DNA from 4 places in the Streptomyces sp. NPDC059582 genome. Region 4 is predicted to be linked to each of the others. Evidence: riboswitches for the same ligand, from Rfam matches in the RefSeq annotation. Region 4 holds a riboswitch; each other region holds the start of a gene.

Region 1 (4,026 bases), on a different contig from region 4:
GCCGCAGCCCTGTTCCGGGTAGCCCGCGATCGCGCACAGCAGGGCGTTGGTGTCGTAGCGCAGTGGCCTCGCGACCGCTGCCAGGGCCTCCGCCGTGGTCGCGGCGGAGGCTACCCGGGCGCAGGCCGTCCGGCTCACGGGCGGGGTCTCGCCGGAGGGCGCGTCGGACGCCGTACCGAAGTCGATGACCAGGGCGACCCGCTTGTGGCCGTCCCGGGCCGGTGTCCTCGCGCAGATCGTCGCGAAGTCGGCCGTGCCGCGTGGCCGGGTCGCGTCCTGGGAGTCCGCGCTGACCGCGAAGCGGAAGCCCTGGACGTCGCCGTCCGAGGGGCGCGCGGTCGACGGGCCCTGGGTGGCGTACGTCCAGCCCTCGCCCGCGCGGTCCCAGAAGGACCAGTAGCGGTAGCCGGTGGCCTGCGCCTGGCCGGCCGCTCCCAGCAGGGGGAGCAGGACGGCCAGGAGCAGGACGGCGGCGGCACGGCGGCGGCTCACGACCGGCGCTTCCTGACGCGGCCGAAGAGCAGGAATCCGACGGCGACGACGACGGCGAGCAGGACGCCGCCCGCGATCCACACGACCTTGCCGGTGCCGGAGGAGTCGGAGGCCGCCGAGCTCTTGGAGTCGCCGGCGGCCCCGGAGTCCTTGGCGTCGGGTACGAACACGGGGCCCGGGCCGGTCGCGTCGAGGAGCTTCACCAGGTCCTGGCCGCCGAAGTCGCGCGGGTCGTGGCCGGCGGCGTTCGCGGCGAGGATCAGCTGCGCGTACGCCGCCGGGCCGCCCTGCTGCGCCCACTTCGCGGAGTCGGCCTGGAGCCAGCGCACGGCCGGGACCGCGGCCTCGCCCTGGTGGGCGGTCGCGAGCGCGACGACCGCGTCGGCGGTGTTGCCGTAGTCGGGCTGGTCGTCGGCGCCGGGCAGCGCCGACGTCAGGTGGCCGTCCGAGGCCAGCTCCTTGGCGAGGTAGGCGGCGCCGTTGCGAGCGGCCTGCGCGGCGTCGGCGGCCGCGTCCTTGCAGGTGAGGTCGGTCGCGTTCGGCTGCGGGTCGGCACCCGCCAGGCCCTTGCCGAGGGCGGCGACCACGGCTGCCGCGGTAGCGTCCGCGTTGGCCGTGAGCGCGCCCTTCTTGTCGGGCTGGTAGGCGAAGGCGCCCGCTCCGTCGCCGGTGCAGGGCAGCGCGAGCTTCAGCAGGGCGTCGTACGGGGACTTGCCGCCCTTGCGGACGTCCTGCGGCTTCTCGCCCGTCGCCGACAGCGCGCCGACGACCACGGCGGTGGAGTTGGCGTCGCTGGCGCCGCCCGGCGCGTAGCCCCAGCCGCCGTCCGCGTTCTGCACGGACTTCAGCCAGGCCACGGCCTTGCCGGTGACGGGGTCGTGGTTGCCGAGCGCGGCGAGGGCCTGGACGGCGGCGGACGTGCTGTTGGTGTCGACCATGAGCTTGGCGTCGCAGGCCTTGGCGGTGTCGGCGCGGAACGCGGCGAACGACCCGTTCGCGCACTGCTGCCCGATCAGCCAGGCGATGGCCGACGAGGCGGGCCGCACGCCCACGGTGTCCTGCGCGAGCAGGGCGAGGGACTGCCGCCAGACACCGTCGTACGTGGGGTCGGTGCGGCCGTAGAGGCCGGTGGGTATCGCCACCGACGGGGACGGGGACGGGTCGGCGGCGACGGCGGGCGTGGCGGCGCCGATCACGGCGGCGGCGGCCAGGACCGCGGCGCTGCGGCGGACGTTCATGATCGGCGGGTGCCTCTCCCTGTGGGGAGCCGGGCGACGCGGGGCACCCCCGGGCGGCTCGGCTCCGTAGACCTCGACGGTGCCGTGCACCGGCGGACGGCCGGTGCGCGTAAGCCGGTCACGAACCGTACGGAGCGATCCGGCTCGCCACCCTGCGGTGGCTCACGGCTGCGGGTCAGCGCCGGAATTGCACCGGCTTCCCCCCGTACGGGTGTGATGACGACGCCGCCACTCTACCGGCCCGTAGGAAAGGGCCGAGGGGCGGCTGTGAGGGCGGGCGGACGGGTGGCGGCCCGGGCGCGGGGCGGCTTCGCCACGGGGCGAGCGGTTCGCGCCGTCCCGTACGGGTCACACCGCTATGTAAGGGTCACACCGCCACGTACGTCACCGGCTCGCTCCCCGTCACCGACTCCGCCCGTCCCAGTTTCACCAGTCGCCGCAGATGGGCCTCGGCCTCCGAGACCGCGATGTTCCGTGATCCGTAGGGGATCTGGTCCCAGGGGCGGTTCCACTCCATGCGTTCGGCGACCTGCCACGGGGTGAGGGGTTCGGCGAGCAGGGCGAGCAGGCCGTCGAGCCGGTCCTCGTGATGGGCCAGCAACTCCCGTACGCGGGAGGTCGCGTCGGTGAAGGTGTACTGGTGGGCCGGGAGCACGTCGGCGGGGGCGAGGCGGCCGACGCGTTCGAGGGAGTCGAGGTAGTCGCCCAGCGGGTCGGTGACGGTGATGTCGTCCGGGTCCTCGTACAGGCCGATGTGCGGGGTGATCCCCGGGAGCAGGTGGTCGCCGGAGAACAGGCGCCCGTGGCCCGGGAGTCGAGAAGGGTGCTCCTCCTCCAGGTGGAGGCAGACATGGCCGGGGGTGTGACCCGGGGTCCAGACGGCGCGCAGCCGGCGGCCCGGCAGGTCGAGCAGTTCGCCGGGGACGATCTCCCGGTCGGGCAGGGCGGGGGAGAAGCCGGGCAGGGTGCGACGGGGGCGGGCGGTGCGCAGCGGGGCCACGTGCTCCTCGGGGGCGCCGGCGGCGGCGAGCTTGTCCCGCATGTACGTGAACCAGCGGTCGGGGCGGGTCTCGCGGGTCCTGCGGACGATGGAGATGTCCGCCGCGTGCATCGCGACCCAGGCGCCGGAGGCCTCGCGCACCCGGCCGGACAGACCGTGGTGGTCGGGGTGGTGGTGGGTGATCACCACGCCGTGGAGCCCGGCGACCGACGTGCCGCAGGCGGTGAGGCCCTCGGCGAGGGTGTCCCAGGACGCCGGGTCGTCCCAGCCGGTGTCGATCAGCACCGGGCCGCGGTCGGTGTCGACGACGTACACGAGGGTGTGGCCGAGGGGGTTGTCCGGGATGGGGACCTCGATGGACCGTACGCCGCCGCCGTGGTCGTGCACCTGCGTCATGGGCTCCCCAATCGCCGCGTCCCGGTCACTATAACTAGAACAAGTTTCGATGGGAGCCCGAGTCGACCGACGCGGTGGACGTCCTGCCCGTGGACTCCTCGGAGCGGAGCTGCTATCAGTTCCGTATCTGATGGATCGTCAGAGCAGGCTCCCGGGGAGGCAGTCGCCATGACCGAGCTCGTGGAACACGGACAGCTGTTCATCGGCGGGGAGTTGACCGACCCCCTGGGCAAGGAGGTCATCGAGGTGATCTCGCCGCACACGGAGGAGGTCGTCGGGCGGGTGCCGCACGCCTCGACGGCGGACGTGGACCGGGCCGTCGCCGTCGCCCGGAAGGCGTTCGACGAGGGGCCCTGGCCCCGGATGACGCTCGACGAGCGGCTGGCGGTGGTCACCAGGATCAAGGACGCGATCGCCGTACGGCACGAGGAGATCGCCCGCGTCATCTCCGCCGAGAACGGATCACCGTACTCCTGGAGCGTCCTGGCGCAGGCGCTCGGCGCGATGATGGTGTGGGACGCGGCGATCACCGTCGCGCGCGGCTTCGTCCACGAGGAGCGCCGTGACGGCGTCCTCGGGAGGATCCTGGTACGGCGCGAGCCCGTCGGGGTCGTCGCGGCCGTGGTCCCGTGGAACGTCCCGCAGTTCGTCGCCGCCGCCAAGCTCGCCCCCGCGCTGCTCACCGGCTGCACGGTGGTGCTCAAGCCGTCGCCGGAGTCGCCGCTCGACGCGTATCTCCTCGGCGAGATCGCCCGCGAGGCCGGGCTGCCGGAGGGCGTGCTGTCGATCCTGCCCGCGGACCGTGAGGTCAGCGAGTACCTGGTGGGGCACCCCGGGATCGACAAGGTGTCCTTCACCGGGTCGGTCGCGGCCGGCCGGCGGGTGATGGAGGTGGCGTCG
Region 2 (4,026 bases), on a different contig from region 4:
CGCCTCGCGCGGGTAGCCGTGGGCGGCGAGTTCACGGGCGACCTGCATGTGGGAGCGGGCGGCCTCCAGGCTGATGACGTCGGCGTCGAGGTCGTCGATGGCCTGGACGATGTCACCGAACTCGGCGTAGCACATATGGGTGTGGATCTGGGTGTCCGGGCGTACGCCGCCGGTGGTGAGGCGGAACGCCTCCGTCGCCCAGCCCAGGTAGGCGGCGTGGTCGGCGGCCCGCAGGGGCAGCGTCTCGCGCAGAGCGGGCTCGTCGACCTGGATGACCGAGGTGCCGGCCGCCTCCAGGTCGCCGACCTCGTCGCGCAGGGCGAGGGCGACCTGCCGGGCGGTGTCGCCGAGCGGCTGGTCGTCGCGGACGAAGGACCACGCGAGCATGGTGACCGGCCCGGTGAGCATGCCCTTGACCGGACGGCCGGTGAGCGACTGGGCGTACGTCGTCCAGCGCACGGTCATCGGCTCCGGGCGGGAGATGTCACCGGCGAGGATCGGCGGCCGGACGTGACGGGTGCCGTACGACTGCACCCAGCCGTGCTGGGTGGCGAGGTAACCCGTGAGCTGTTCGGCGAAGTACTGCACCATGTCGTTGCGTTCGGGCTCGCCGTGCACCAGGACGTCCAGGCCGGTCTTCTCCTGGAAGGAGATCACCTCCTGGATCTCGGCCCTGATGCGCTCCTCGTAGCCGGCCGTGTCGATGCGGCCCGCGCGCAGATCGGCCCGCGCGGTGCGCAGTTCGCCGGTCTGCGGGAACGAGCCGATGGTGGTGGTCGGCAGCAGGGGCAGGCCGAGGTGGGCGCGCTGGGCCGCGGCCCGCTCGCCGTACGGCTGGGAACGGCGGCCGGCGGCGTCCGTGACCGCGGCGGTCCGCGCCCGTACGGCGGGGTCGCGGGTGATGGGCGAACCGGCGCGGGAGGCGAGGTCGGCGCGGTTGGCGGCGAGTTCCGCGGTGATCGTGCCGGTGCCCTCGGCGAGGCCCTTGGCGAGGGTCACGATCTCGGTGGTCTTCTGCCGGGCGAAGGCGAGCCAGCGCAGGATCTGCGGCTCGATGTCGTGTTCGACGCAGGCGTCGAGCGGGACGTGGAGCAGCGAGCAGGAGGCCGAGACGTCGACCTGGTCGGCCAGTCCCAGCAGGGTCCCCAGGGTGGTGAGGGACTTCTCCAGGTCGTTGACCCAGATGTTGCGGCCGTTGACGACTCCGGCGACCAGACGCTTGCCGGGCAGCCCGCCCACCGCGGCCAGCGCGTCCAGGTTGGCCGCGGCGGCCTCGGTGAAGTCGAGCGCGAGCCCGTCCACCGGCGCCTTGGCCAGCACCGGCAGGGCGTCGCCGAGCCGGTCGAAGTAGGAGGCGACCAGCAGCTTCGGCCGGTCGGCGAGGCCGCCGAGCTCACGGTAGGCGCGGGCGGCGGCGTTCAGTTCGGCCGGGGTGCGGTCCTGGACCAGGGCGGGCTCGTCCAACTGCGCCCACTGTGCGCCGGCCGCGCGCAGGTCGGCGAGGACCTGCGCGTACACCGGCAGCAGACGGTCGAGCAGGGTGAGCGGGTCGAAGTCGGCGGCGACACCCGGGGCGGGCTTGGCGAGCAGCAGGTAGGTGACGGGACCGACCAGGACGGGCCGGGCGGCCAGGCCCACGGAGAGCGCCTGCGTCAGTTCCCCGACCTGCTTGGCCGAGTCGGCCGTGAACACGGTGTCCGGGCCCAGCTCGGGTACCAGATAGTGGTAGTTCGTGTCGAACCACTTGGTCATCTCCAGCGGCGCCACGTCCTGGGTACCGCGCGCCATGGCGAAGTAGCCGTCCAGAGCGTCCGCCTCGACGGCGGCCCGGTGGCGTGCGGGGACGGCGCCGACCATGACGCTGGTGTCCAGCACGTGGTCGTAGTACGAGAAGTCGCCGGTGGGCACCTCGTCGATGCCGGCCTCGGCCAGTCGGTGCCAGTTCGTGCGGCGCAGTTCGGCGGCGGTGTCCCGGAGGGCGTCCGCGGTGACGCGGCCCTTCCAGTAGCCCTCGACGGCCTTCTTCAGTTCCCGGTTCTGTCCCTGCCGGGGGTAGCCGTGCACGGTGGCCCGTGCTGCCGCGGCTGCGGGCTTGCTGGTCACGGAGATCTCCTTCGCGAGATGAATCCCTGAGATCCCGGAGACGGGACGAGAGCGCGAAGGGCGACGACCGGACGGTGCGACCTCGCGTGACAGGGCGCGGTCGTCTCCGCCTGGTGTGTTCGCCGACCTGCCCTCGAGGTCACCGGGATGTCCGCGCACGAGTCGTCCGCACGCGGGCAGTCGGCAGGTCTTCGGACTCGCGGGCACGTCCTCGTCATGCGAGTTCCGTGCGGCTTCGGACCAAGTCGCGCGAAGTCGTACGTCGTACTCGTACGAGGACATCTACTGGCCGTCGCTTCCCAGACCCTGTTCTCGGACCCAGTGCGTATGACGGCGGTCGTTCCCGCTCACCGCTGCGGGGCAGTCCCGGATTCCCACCGGGTTCCCTCTTACGACGCATCCCGCCTGGCGGACGGGGCGAACCAGCTGCACCCGCCACCCTAGGGGACGGCGGCACGTGTGCCGTGTCACGTCCGTCATTCGGATGGTGAGGTGGGCCACGTGGCGGACAGGCGTGGAACGGACCGTGGGCGGGAAGCGCACCCCAGCGCCTCCCGCCCCGCCCTCCGCGTCCCGGCAGCCGCCGCGTCCCTCGGCCGGCGAGGCCGTCCCGGGCCCCTCAGCCCGGTCGAACCAGGCCGCTCACCCCTGGTCGTAGACGTGGAACCCACGGCCGGCCTTACGGCCCAGCAGCCCGGCCTCCACCATCCGCTGGAGCAGCGGGGGAGGCGCGTAGAGAGGTTCCTTGAACTCGTCGTAGAGCGACTCGGCGATCGCGGCGACGGTGTCGAGCCCGATCAGGTCCGCCAGCCTCAGCGGGCCCATGGGGTGGGAGCAGCCCAGTTCCATGCCGGTGTCGATGTCGCCGGCGGTGGCGAAGCCGGACTCCGCCATCCGGATCGCCGACAGGAGGTACGGGACGAGCAGCGCGTTGACGACGAAGCCGGCCCGGTCCCGGGAGCGGATGACGGTCTTTCCCAGTACACGGGTGGCGAAGTCCGTGACCGTGGCGGCCGTCCGCGCCGAGGTGTGCAACGAGGTCACGACCTCCACCAGGGGCAGGACCGGGACCGGGTTGAAGAAGTGCAGTCCCACGACCCGGTCCGCCCGGCCGGTCGCCGTGCCGAGCCGCATGACGGGGAGGGAGGAGGTGTTCGTCGCCAGGACGGCCGACGGATCCTCGACGATCTTGTCGAGGGCGGCGAAGACCTCGGTCTTGGCGTCGGGGTTCTCCACCACCGCCTCGACCACGAGCTGCCGGTCGGCCAGGTCGTCGAGGCTCCCGCTGAACACCGTCCGGGTGAGCGCGTCCCGCGCGGCGGACTCCTCCAGCCTGCCGCGCCGCACCGCCCGCTCCAGCGACGCCGCCACCCGGTCGCGCGCGGCACGGGCCGCGACCGCGTCCGCCTCGCACACCACCGTGTCCAGGCCGGCCCGCGCGCACACCTCGGCGATGCCCGCGCCCATCTGGCCGCCGCCGACCACGCCGACCCGTCGGATCTCCGCGCCCGTCCGACCGTCGCCGACCCGCCGGATTCCCGCGCTCACGACCGCTCCTCCGTCCGCCGGACCAGGTGGCGCGCATAGGCGTCCGGAGTGAAGAACATGGGCAACTCGGCGGCCAGGGAAGTCCGTTCGAAGAGCGCGCGGATGTCGTCGACGGGCGCCCACGGATACTCGGCGCCCAGCGCCGCGCTCTCCTCGTCCAGCACCCGCAGGACCGTCTCCCGGTCGATCACCCGGTGCCGCAGCCACTGCCAGATCTGCACCCGGGCGATCTCCGCGGTGGCCGCGTCCTCCATCAGGCCGTACAGCGCGACGGCGCCCTGCCCGCGCAGCCAGGCGGCGAAGTAGCGCAGCGCGACCGCGATGTTGGTGCGCACGCCGTCGTCCGTGGGCGGGCCGCTGATCCGGCGCACCGAC
Region 3 (4,026 bases), on a different contig from region 4:
CGTTGCGGGCGATCCCCATGTTCACGATGTCGGTCCGGCGCAGGTTGATCTCGGCCGGACTGCCGGCCCCCTCACAGATCACCGCGTCATAGGTGCCCCGCAACTCGGCGAGGCAGTCGAGGACGGTCCCGAGGAGCGCCTGTTGCCGCCCCCCGTGATAGCCGCGCGCGGTCATCTCGCCCACGGGCCTGCCCATGAGGACGACCTGGCTGCTGCGGTCGCTCCCGGGCTTGAGCAGCACGGGGTTCATCAGCGCGGTCGGCTGGACGCGCGCGGCCTGTGCCTGCATGGCCTGGGCGCGTCCGATCTCGGCGCCCTCGCGGGTGACGAACGAGTTCAGGGACATGTTCTGCGCCTTGAAGGGCGCCACTTTGACGCCCTGTCGTACCAGCCACCGGCAGATCCCCGCGGTGACGACGCTCTTGCCCGCGTCGGAGGTGGTGCCGGCGACCAGGAGACCACCGTTCATGACGTACGCCCCTTCACGAGGAGTCGCGCGGCGGCGCTGACGCCGAGCGCGAGCCAGCCGACGCGACGGGAGAGCCGTACGGCCCGGTCGATGTCCGTGACCCGGACGGGCCGCCCGTCGGCGCCGTTGAGGACGGGCCGGTGCTCGACGCGCCCGGCGTAGGAGAGGGTGCCGCCGAGCCGCACGCCGAGGGCCCCCGCGAACGAGGCCTCCACGGGGCCGGCGTTGGGACTGGGATGTCTGGCCGCGTCGGCCCTCCAGGCCCGTACGGCCCCCCGCGGATCGTCTCCGCAGACGGCCGCGAGTACGGCGGTGAGGCGGGCGCCCGGCCAGCCGGCGAGGTCGTCGAGCCGGGCGGAGGCCCACCCGTAGCGCAGATAGCGGGGCGAGCGGTGGCCGACCATGGCGTCGAGGGTGTTGACGGCCCGGAAGCCGAGCAGGGCCGGCACCCCGCCGACGGCTCCCCACACCAGCGCGCCGACGACGGCGTCGGAGGTGTTCTCGGCGACCGACTCGACGACCGCCCGGGCGATCCCGTCGGCGTCCAGGGCCTGCGGGTCGCGCCCGCACAGATGGGGCAGCCGGGCGCGGGCACCGTCGACGTCCCCGGCTCGCAGCGCACGTCCGACGGCCCCGGCCTCGCGGGCGAGTGAAGTGCCCCCGACGACGGCCCAGGTGGCGGTGGCGGTCAGGGCCACGGAGGCGGCGGTGGAGGAACGCACGGCGCGGGTGGCCACGGCCCCGAGTGCCACGGCGCCGCCGACGCACACGACGGTGTGCAGCGCGCCCCGGCCCCGGTGGTCCCGCCACAGCATCTGTTCGACGGCCCCGGCCGCCCGCCCGAACGCCGCGACCGGGTGCCCGCGGCGCGGATCGCCGAGGAACAGGTCGCCCAGGAGGCCGGCGGTGGCGCCGTACGCGAAGACGCGGTCGGCACGCATCGGTTCAGCCGATCGCGGCGGTACCGGACGACGATGTGGTGCTGAGACTCGATCGGCAGCCGAGCATGGCGATATGTCCTCACTCAGGGTGTCCGCGCCCTGGTTCGACGAGACCGGCGGCGAGAGTTCCTGGCTCCCGGGGCTTACTACCCCGGTGACAGTGGCGGGACCGCGCCGGATTCGCACCGGCTTCCTCTTCTGCCTCCGTATATGGCTCGGGCAGTCCACCACGGGCCCGGAAGGGCCGTCAACTTGCTGCTGACCTGGGACGGAGGAGTGTGGGCAGCCCCACACGAGAGGCAGGTGCCGTCTGTGTGAAGGCGGTTGGACGTGGGGAGGGGCGGGAGGAACCGGTGGGTTCCTCCCGCCCCTTGGAGAACGGTGTGCGCGTGAGCGCGGGTCAGGCGACGATCAGGTAGATCCCGTAGGCCACCGCGGCGGTGCAGGCCGCGAAGCAGGCGTAGGCGCCCGTCACGGCCAGTGCGGCGGACCCGCCCTGCGCGGAGGCCCGTTCCTGGCGCGAGAGGCCCATGATGCCGAGGGTGAACAGGGCCACGAGGGCCACGGTGACCACGAGGCTGACGCCGAACACGGAACCCAGGGTCGCCCAGTCGATGTTCATGGTGATGCTTCCTTCTTAACCGGGTGCGCGGGGGGTTCAGACGGCGGCGGCCGGCGGGGTCGCCGGGTCGGCGACGGACGCGGCGGTGGCCTGGGCGGGGACGGACACGGTGGTGGCGGGGGCGGGGATCGTGGCCGTGAGGTCCGCGGTCACCGTGCCCGCGGGGGGCGGGGTGACCGCGGCGATGGCCGTGGTCACGACACCGGCCGGCTGCTCCGGGGCGTTGACGTTGCTGTGGTCGACGACCTCGCGCCGGGAGATCTTCCAGATCGCGGCGCTTGAGGCGATCAGGAAGACGGCGACGACGGCCGTGCCCCAGCTGCCGAGGTCCGTCACGGACTCGGCGAGGGCACCGACCAGCGCGGCGGCCGGCAGGGTCAGGGCCCAGGCGACGAACATGCGGGTCGCGGTGGACCAGCGCACGACGCCGCCCTTGCGGCCGAGACCCGCGCCCATCACCGAACCGGAGACCGAGTGGGTGGTGGAGAGGGAGAAGCCGAGGTGGGAGGAGGCCAGGATGACCGTCGCGGCGCTGGTCTGGGCGGCGAAGCCCTGCTGCGGCTGAAGGTCGGTCAGGCCCTTGCCCATGGTGCGGATGATGCGCCAGCCGCCGAGGTAGGTGCCGAGCGCGATGGCGAGACCGGCGGAGAGGATGACCCAGACGGGCGGGTCCGAGTCGGGCGCGACGGCGCCGCCGGCGACCAGGGCGAGGGTGATGATGCCCATCGTCTTCTGCGCGTCGTTGGTGCCGTGGGCCAGCGAGACCAGGCCGGCCGAGGCGATCTGGCCCGCGCGGTAGCCCTTCGCTGCGGCCTCGCCGTCGGCCTTCCTGCCCAGCCTGTACGACAGCCGGGTGGCGAGCAGCGCGGCGACGCCGGCGACGATCGGGGCCGCGACGGCCGGGATCAGGACCTTGGTGACGAGCGCGTCGCCGTGGACGGCGCCGGTGCCCGCGGAGGCGATGGTGGCACCGATCAGACCGCCCATCAGGGCGTGCGAGGAACTGGAGGGCAGGCCCACCAGCCAGGTCAGCAGGTTCCAGAGGATCGCGCCGACCAGGGCGGCGAAGATGACCTCGGGACGGATGCCGGTCTCGTCGACGAGACCCTTGGAGATCGTGTTGGCGACCTCCACGGAGAGGAAAGCGCCCACGAGGTTGAGCGTGGCGGACATGGCCACCGCGATCTTGGGCTTGAGCGCACCGGTCGAGATGGTCGTGGCCATCGCGTTGGCGGTGTCATGAAAACCGTTCGTGAAATCAAACGCGAGTGCGGTTACCACCACAATCGCGAGGATCAGCGAGAAGTTTTCCATTTACCCAGGCAATCTTTCGAAGTCATTGGCTGGACGAACGTAGGTAACCTGGATGAACGGAAGGTGAACTGAGACGGGCGTCAGGGTGTCGTAAACGAAGAGCTGTGCTTTCGTTCGGGAGCGGCGGCCCGGACGCGGCAGGGCTAGTAGCCCCGGGCGAACACCTTCAGACGGCTGGTCGAGCCGTTGAAGAGATTCTGGTCACCCGGCAGACTGCCGCTGTTGTCGTACTGCCAGAAGGTCCACGACGACCATCCGGCGGGCAGCGCACCCGCGTCCGTCGAGCCGTGCCGGGCGATCCACAGCGGATGGTCGGCGGCGAAGGCGCGGCTGCCGCCCGTGCAGGTGTTCCACCAGTGGGTGGTCGTGTAGATCACCGGACGGCGCCCGGTGAGCCGCTTCACCTCGTCGCTGAACGACCGGATCCAGCCGACCATCCCCGCCTTGCTCAGGCCGTAGCACCGGTGCTTGCCGTCGTACGGGTTGTACTCGATGTCGAGTGCGGGCGGCAGCGTCCCGCCGTCCGGGGTCCAGCCGCCGCCGTTGCGCACGAAGTACGCCGCCTGTGCCGTGCCCGACGACTGGTCCGGCAGCGCGAAGTGGTACGCCCCGCGGAGCAGTCCCGCGCCGCGCGCGCCCCGGTACTGCCGGTCGAAGTAGGGGTTGCGGTAGGCGGTGGA
Region 4 (4,026 bases):
CTCGGCCAGCTCCGCGGAGGCCTCGTAGGCGGCGAGCATGATGCGCTCGGCGATCCGGGTGGAGAGGCGCTTGGCCTCCGGGGAGTCGAACGGCATCCGCAGCTTGAAGAAGACGTCCTGCAGCCCCATCGCGCCGAGGCCCACGGGACGCCACTTCGCGTTCGAGCGGCCCGCCTGCTCGGTCGGGTAGAAGTTGATGTCGACCACCCGGTCGAGGAAGGTGACCGCGGTGCGGACGGTCTCGTCGAGCCGCTCCCAGTCGATGTCACCGGCGACGACGAACGCGCCCACGTTGACCGAGCCCAGGTTGCAGACCGCCGTCTCCCCGTCGTCCGTCACCTCCAGGATCTCCGTGCAGAGGTTGGAGGAGTGGACCACGTGGCCCGGCTCGGCCGTCTGGTTGGCGGTGCGGTTGGCGGCGTCCTTGAAGGTCATCCAGCCGTTGCCGGTCTGCGCGAGGGTGCGCATCATCCGGCCGTACAGATCGCGGGCGGGGATCGTCTTCTTCGCCAGGCCCGCCGCCTCCGCCTCGCGGTAGACCGCGTCGAACTCCTCGCCCCACAGGTCGACCAGCCCGGGTACGTCGGCGGGGGAGAAGAGGGACCACTGCGCGTCGGCGTTCACCCGGCGCATGAACTCGTCCGGGATCCAGTGCGCGAGGTTGAGGTTGTGCGTACGGCGGGCGTCCTCACCCGTGTTGTCGCGCAGCTCCAGGAACTCCTCGATGTCGGAGTGCCAGGTCTCCAGGTACACCGCGGCCGCGCCCTTGCGCCGCCCGCCCTGGTTCACCGCGGCGACCGAGGCGTCGAGGGTCTTCAGGAACGGGACGATGCCGTTGGAGTGCCCGTTCGTGCCGCGGATCAGCGAACCCCGCGAGCGGATCCGGGAGTACGACAGACCGATGCCGCCGGCGTGCTTCGAGAGCCGGGCGACCTGGTGGTAGCGGTCGTAGATGGAGTCCAGCTCGTCCAGCGGCGAGTCGAGGAGGTAGCAGGACGACATCTGGGGGTGGCGCGTACCGGAGTTGAAGAGCGTGGGCGAGGACGGGAGGTAGTCGAGGCGGCTCATGAGCCGGTAGAGCGCCGCCACCTGGTCCAGCGCGTGGACGGTGTCGTCCTCGGCCAGGCCGCACGCCACGCGCAGCATGAAGTGCTGGGGCGTCTCGATCACGCTGCGGGTGATCGGGTGCCGCAGCAGATAGCGGCTGTGCAGGGTGCGCAGGCCGAAGTAGCCGAACCGGTCGTCGCCGTCCGGGTCGACGAGCGCGTCGAGACGGGTGGCGTGGACGCGCGCGAACTCCGCCGTACGGTCGGCGATGAGCCCTTCCCGGTGCCCGACGGTGACGGACTCGGTGAACGTCGTCACACCCTGCGAGGCGGCCTCGGCGGCGATGCCGACGGTCAACAGCCGGGCTGCCAGCCGCGAGTAGGCGGGGTCCTCGGAGATGAGCCCCGCGGCCGCCTCCGTGGCCAGCTCGCGCAACTCCGTCTCGTCCGCGCGCGCGGACCGGCCGCGCAGCGCGGCGGCGGCGACCCGGCCGGGGTCGGCGTCGGGGAGGTCGGCGGTCAGCTCGGTCAGGGTCCGCAGCAGCGCGGTACCAGGACCGTCGATCTCCCTCGCCGGGGTGGCTGAAGCCGGATCGGCTGGCGCGATGGTCACGTGGGGGCTCTCCCTCGCTCGGCACGGGGACCTCGCGGAGGGCAGCGGGCAGTACACGAGCGCACGGGGGCGTCGCGTCCACCGACCCATTCCACGAGGCCCGGACGTCAGGGCACCCGGACCGGACGGCCGGGCGCGCTGTCGGCAGGTCCTCGGACTGACTCGAGTGCGTGTCCGTTCTGGGACGGACATACACAAGTACACCGTTGCGGGACAGTTCCGGATTCGCACCGGATTCCCCTGCGGCGACAGCGAGCATGAGCATACATCTTGTGCCGGGCTGCGGTGGCACCACCAGATGTTGTGTCGTGTCGGCTTCGGAGCGTGTCAGAGCGTCAACTCACGGACCGGTGACAGGCGCGGCGAAGGGCGGCCGGGCCGATCGGCCCAGCCGCTTGACCTCACGTCCGCAACACCGGAGGAGCCGGATTTCTGCCCGGACGCCTCCGGTGTTCTTCCGCCGGGGCGACGCCTAGTGCGCCGAACCCGCCGTCGCCGGCGGCAGCTCCACCTGCACGCCGGGATCGCCCGCGTCCGCCGTGTAGTCCTGCGGACTGGTCTCGTCGACGCCGTCCGGGGCGTTGAAGGCGCGCAGCACGAAGGTGAGGAACACGGTCACCACCACGTTCAGCACGAACGCCGTGAGGCCGATGTAGCCGATCTCGCCGATCCCCGGGATCTCCTTCGCCGAGCCGCCGAAGTGCTTCTGCGTGGGCGAGGCGACCCCGTACGCGGCGAGCGTGCCGTAGAGCATGCCGACCGCCCAGCCCGCGAGCAGCGCCCAGCGGTGGAACCAGCGGGTGAACAGGCCGCCGACCAGGGACGGGAAGGTCTGGAGGATCCAGATGCCGCCCAGGAGCTGGAAGTTGATGGCGACCGTCTTGTCCATCGTGAGGACGAAGACCAGGGCCCCCACCTTCACCAGCAGCGAGACCAGCTTGGAGACCTTCGTCTCCTGCTGCGGTGTCGCGTCGGGCTTGATGAAGTCCTTGTAGATGTTGCGGGTGAAAAGATTCGCGGCCGCGATCGACATGATCGCCGCCGGGACGAGCGCCCCGATGCCGATCGCCGCGAACGCCACGCCCGCGAACCAGTCCGGGAACATGTTCTCGAACAGCTGCGGGATGGCCAGCTGCCCGTTGGTGACCTTGACGCCGGCCGCGATCGCCATGAAGCCGAGCAGCGCGAGCAGGCCCAGCATCAGGGAGTACAGCGGCAGGATCGTGGTGTTGCGCCGGATCACCTCACGGCTGCGGCTGGACAGCGTCGCCGTGATCGAGTGCGGGTACATGAACAGGGCCAGCGCCGAGCCGAGGGCCAGGGTGGCGTACGTCCACTGGCCCGCCTCGGCGGGGACGACCCCGCCCGCGCCGGCCGCGGTGAACTTGTCGCCCGCCGCCTTGAAGATCTCGTCGAACCCGCCGAGCTTGATCGGGATGTAGATGATGGCCACCGCGATCACGATGTAGATCAGGGTGTCCTTCACGAACGCGATCAGGGCGGGAGCGCGCAGCCCCGAGGAGTAGGTGTACGCGGCCAGCACGCCGAAGGCGATGAGCAGCGGGAGGTCCTTGACGAACCAGTTGGTGTTCTCGCCGCCGCCCACGCCCATCACGTCCAGGACGGCCTGGATGCCGACCAGCTGGAGCGCGATGTACGGCATGGTCGCGAGGATGCCGGTGACGGCCACGGCGAGGGACAGGCCCTTGGAGCCGAAGCGGCCGCGCACGAAGTCCGACGTCGTCACGTATCCGTGCTTGTGGGAGACCGACCACAGGCGGGGCAGGAACGTGAAGATCAGCGGGTAGACCAGGATCGTGTACGGCACGGCGAAGAAGCCGGCCGCGCCCGCCGCGTAGATCGCCGCCGGTACGGCGACGAAGGTGTACGCCGTGTAGAGGTCGCCGCCGAGCAGGAACCAGGTGACCCAGGTGCCGAACGAGCGCCCGCCCAGGCCCCATTCGTCCAGGCTGTGCTCGTTGTCCGGCCTGCGCCAGCGCGCGGCGAGAAAGCCCATGACCGTGACGGCCACGAAGAAGAAGATGAAGACGGCGAGTGCCACGCCGTTCACGCCGTCGTTCATGCGTCGGCACCGCCCTTCGTGGTGGTGCGGGCGCGCTGGTCACGCCGCCACAGCTGGTAGGCGATCACGGTGAGCGCGGTCGAGACGAGCACCCACAGCATCTGGTACCAGTAGAAGAACGGGATGCCGATGAACGCCGGATCCGTCTTCGCGTACGACCCGACCCACAGCATCGCCACGAAGGGCGCGACGAGACAGAGGCCGATGACGACGCGCACCGGCGTCACCACCGGCCCTCTGTTCACTTCTGGGGCATTTGACATCTGGCGGCTCCGTCCCCTCGC

Evidence for each region. Region 4 has a riboswitch for cobalamin ahead of ACFV0T_RS30505 (ribonucleoside-diphosphate reductase subunit alpha). Riboswitches for the same ligand answer to the same signal wherever they lie in the genome.
Region 1: it holds a riboswitch for cobalamin, as region 4 does, so the genes downstream of both, ACFV0T_RS21395 (prenyltransferase/squalene oxidase repeat-containing protein) here and ACFV0T_RS30505 (ribonucleoside-diphosphate reductase subunit alpha) in region 4, are expected to answer to the same signal.
Region 2: it holds a riboswitch for cobalamin, as region 4 does, so the genes downstream of both, metE (5-methyltetrahydropteroyltriglutamate--homocysteine S-methyltransferase) here and ACFV0T_RS30505 (ribonucleoside-diphosphate reductase subunit alpha) in region 4, are expected to answer to the same signal.
Region 3: it holds a riboswitch for cobalamin, as region 4 does, so the genes downstream of both, ACFV0T_RS24070 (cobalamin biosynthesis protein) here and ACFV0T_RS30505 (ribonucleoside-diphosphate reductase subunit alpha) in region 4, are expected to answer to the same signal.

Annotation. Positions count from the first base shown of each region.
Region 1 covers NZ_JBHWCC010000024.1:83,680-87,705, forward strand. The annotation lists gene ACFV0T_RS21390 (SCO2322 family protein) at 1-492, opposite strand, end outside; gene ACFV0T_RS21395 (prenyltransferase/squalene oxidase repeat-containing protein) at 489-1,730, opposite strand; cobalamin riboswitch at 1,846-1,981, opposite strand; gene ACFV0T_RS21400 (MBL fold metallo-hydrolase) at 2,098-3,126, opposite strand; gene ACFV0T_RS21405 (aldehyde dehydrogenase) at 3,295-4,026, shown strand, end outside.
Region 2 covers NZ_JBHWCC010000003.1:217,602-221,627, reverse strand. The annotation lists gene metE (5-methyltetrahydropteroyltriglutamate--homocysteine S-methyltransferase) at 1-2,103, opposite strand, end outside; cobalamin riboswitch at 2,268-2,545, opposite strand; gene ACFV0T_RS04585 (3-hydroxybutyryl-CoA dehydrogenase) at 2,746-3,651, opposite strand; gene aceB (malate synthase A) at 3,648-4,026, opposite strand, start outside.
Region 3 covers NZ_JBHWCC010000029.1:54,474-58,499, reverse strand. The annotation lists gene ACFV0T_RS24075 (cobyric acid synthase) at 1-469, opposite strand, end outside; gene ACFV0T_RS24070 (cobalamin biosynthesis protein) at 466-1,410, opposite strand; cobalamin riboswitch at 1,511-1,654, opposite strand; gene ACFV0T_RS24065 (hypothetical protein) at 1,811-2,032, opposite strand; gene ACFV0T_RS24060 (anion permease) at 2,069-3,346, opposite strand; gene ACFV0T_RS24055 (lysozyme) at 3,490-4,026, opposite strand, start outside.
Region 4 covers NZ_JBHWCC010000044.1:6,130-10,155, reverse strand. The annotation lists gene ACFV0T_RS30505 (ribonucleoside-diphosphate reductase subunit alpha) at 1-1,659, opposite strand, end outside; cobalamin riboswitch at 1,785-1,970, opposite strand; gene mctP (monocarboxylate uptake permease MctP) at 2,132-3,742, opposite strand; gene ACFV0T_RS30495 (DUF3311 domain-containing protein) at 3,739-4,005, opposite strand.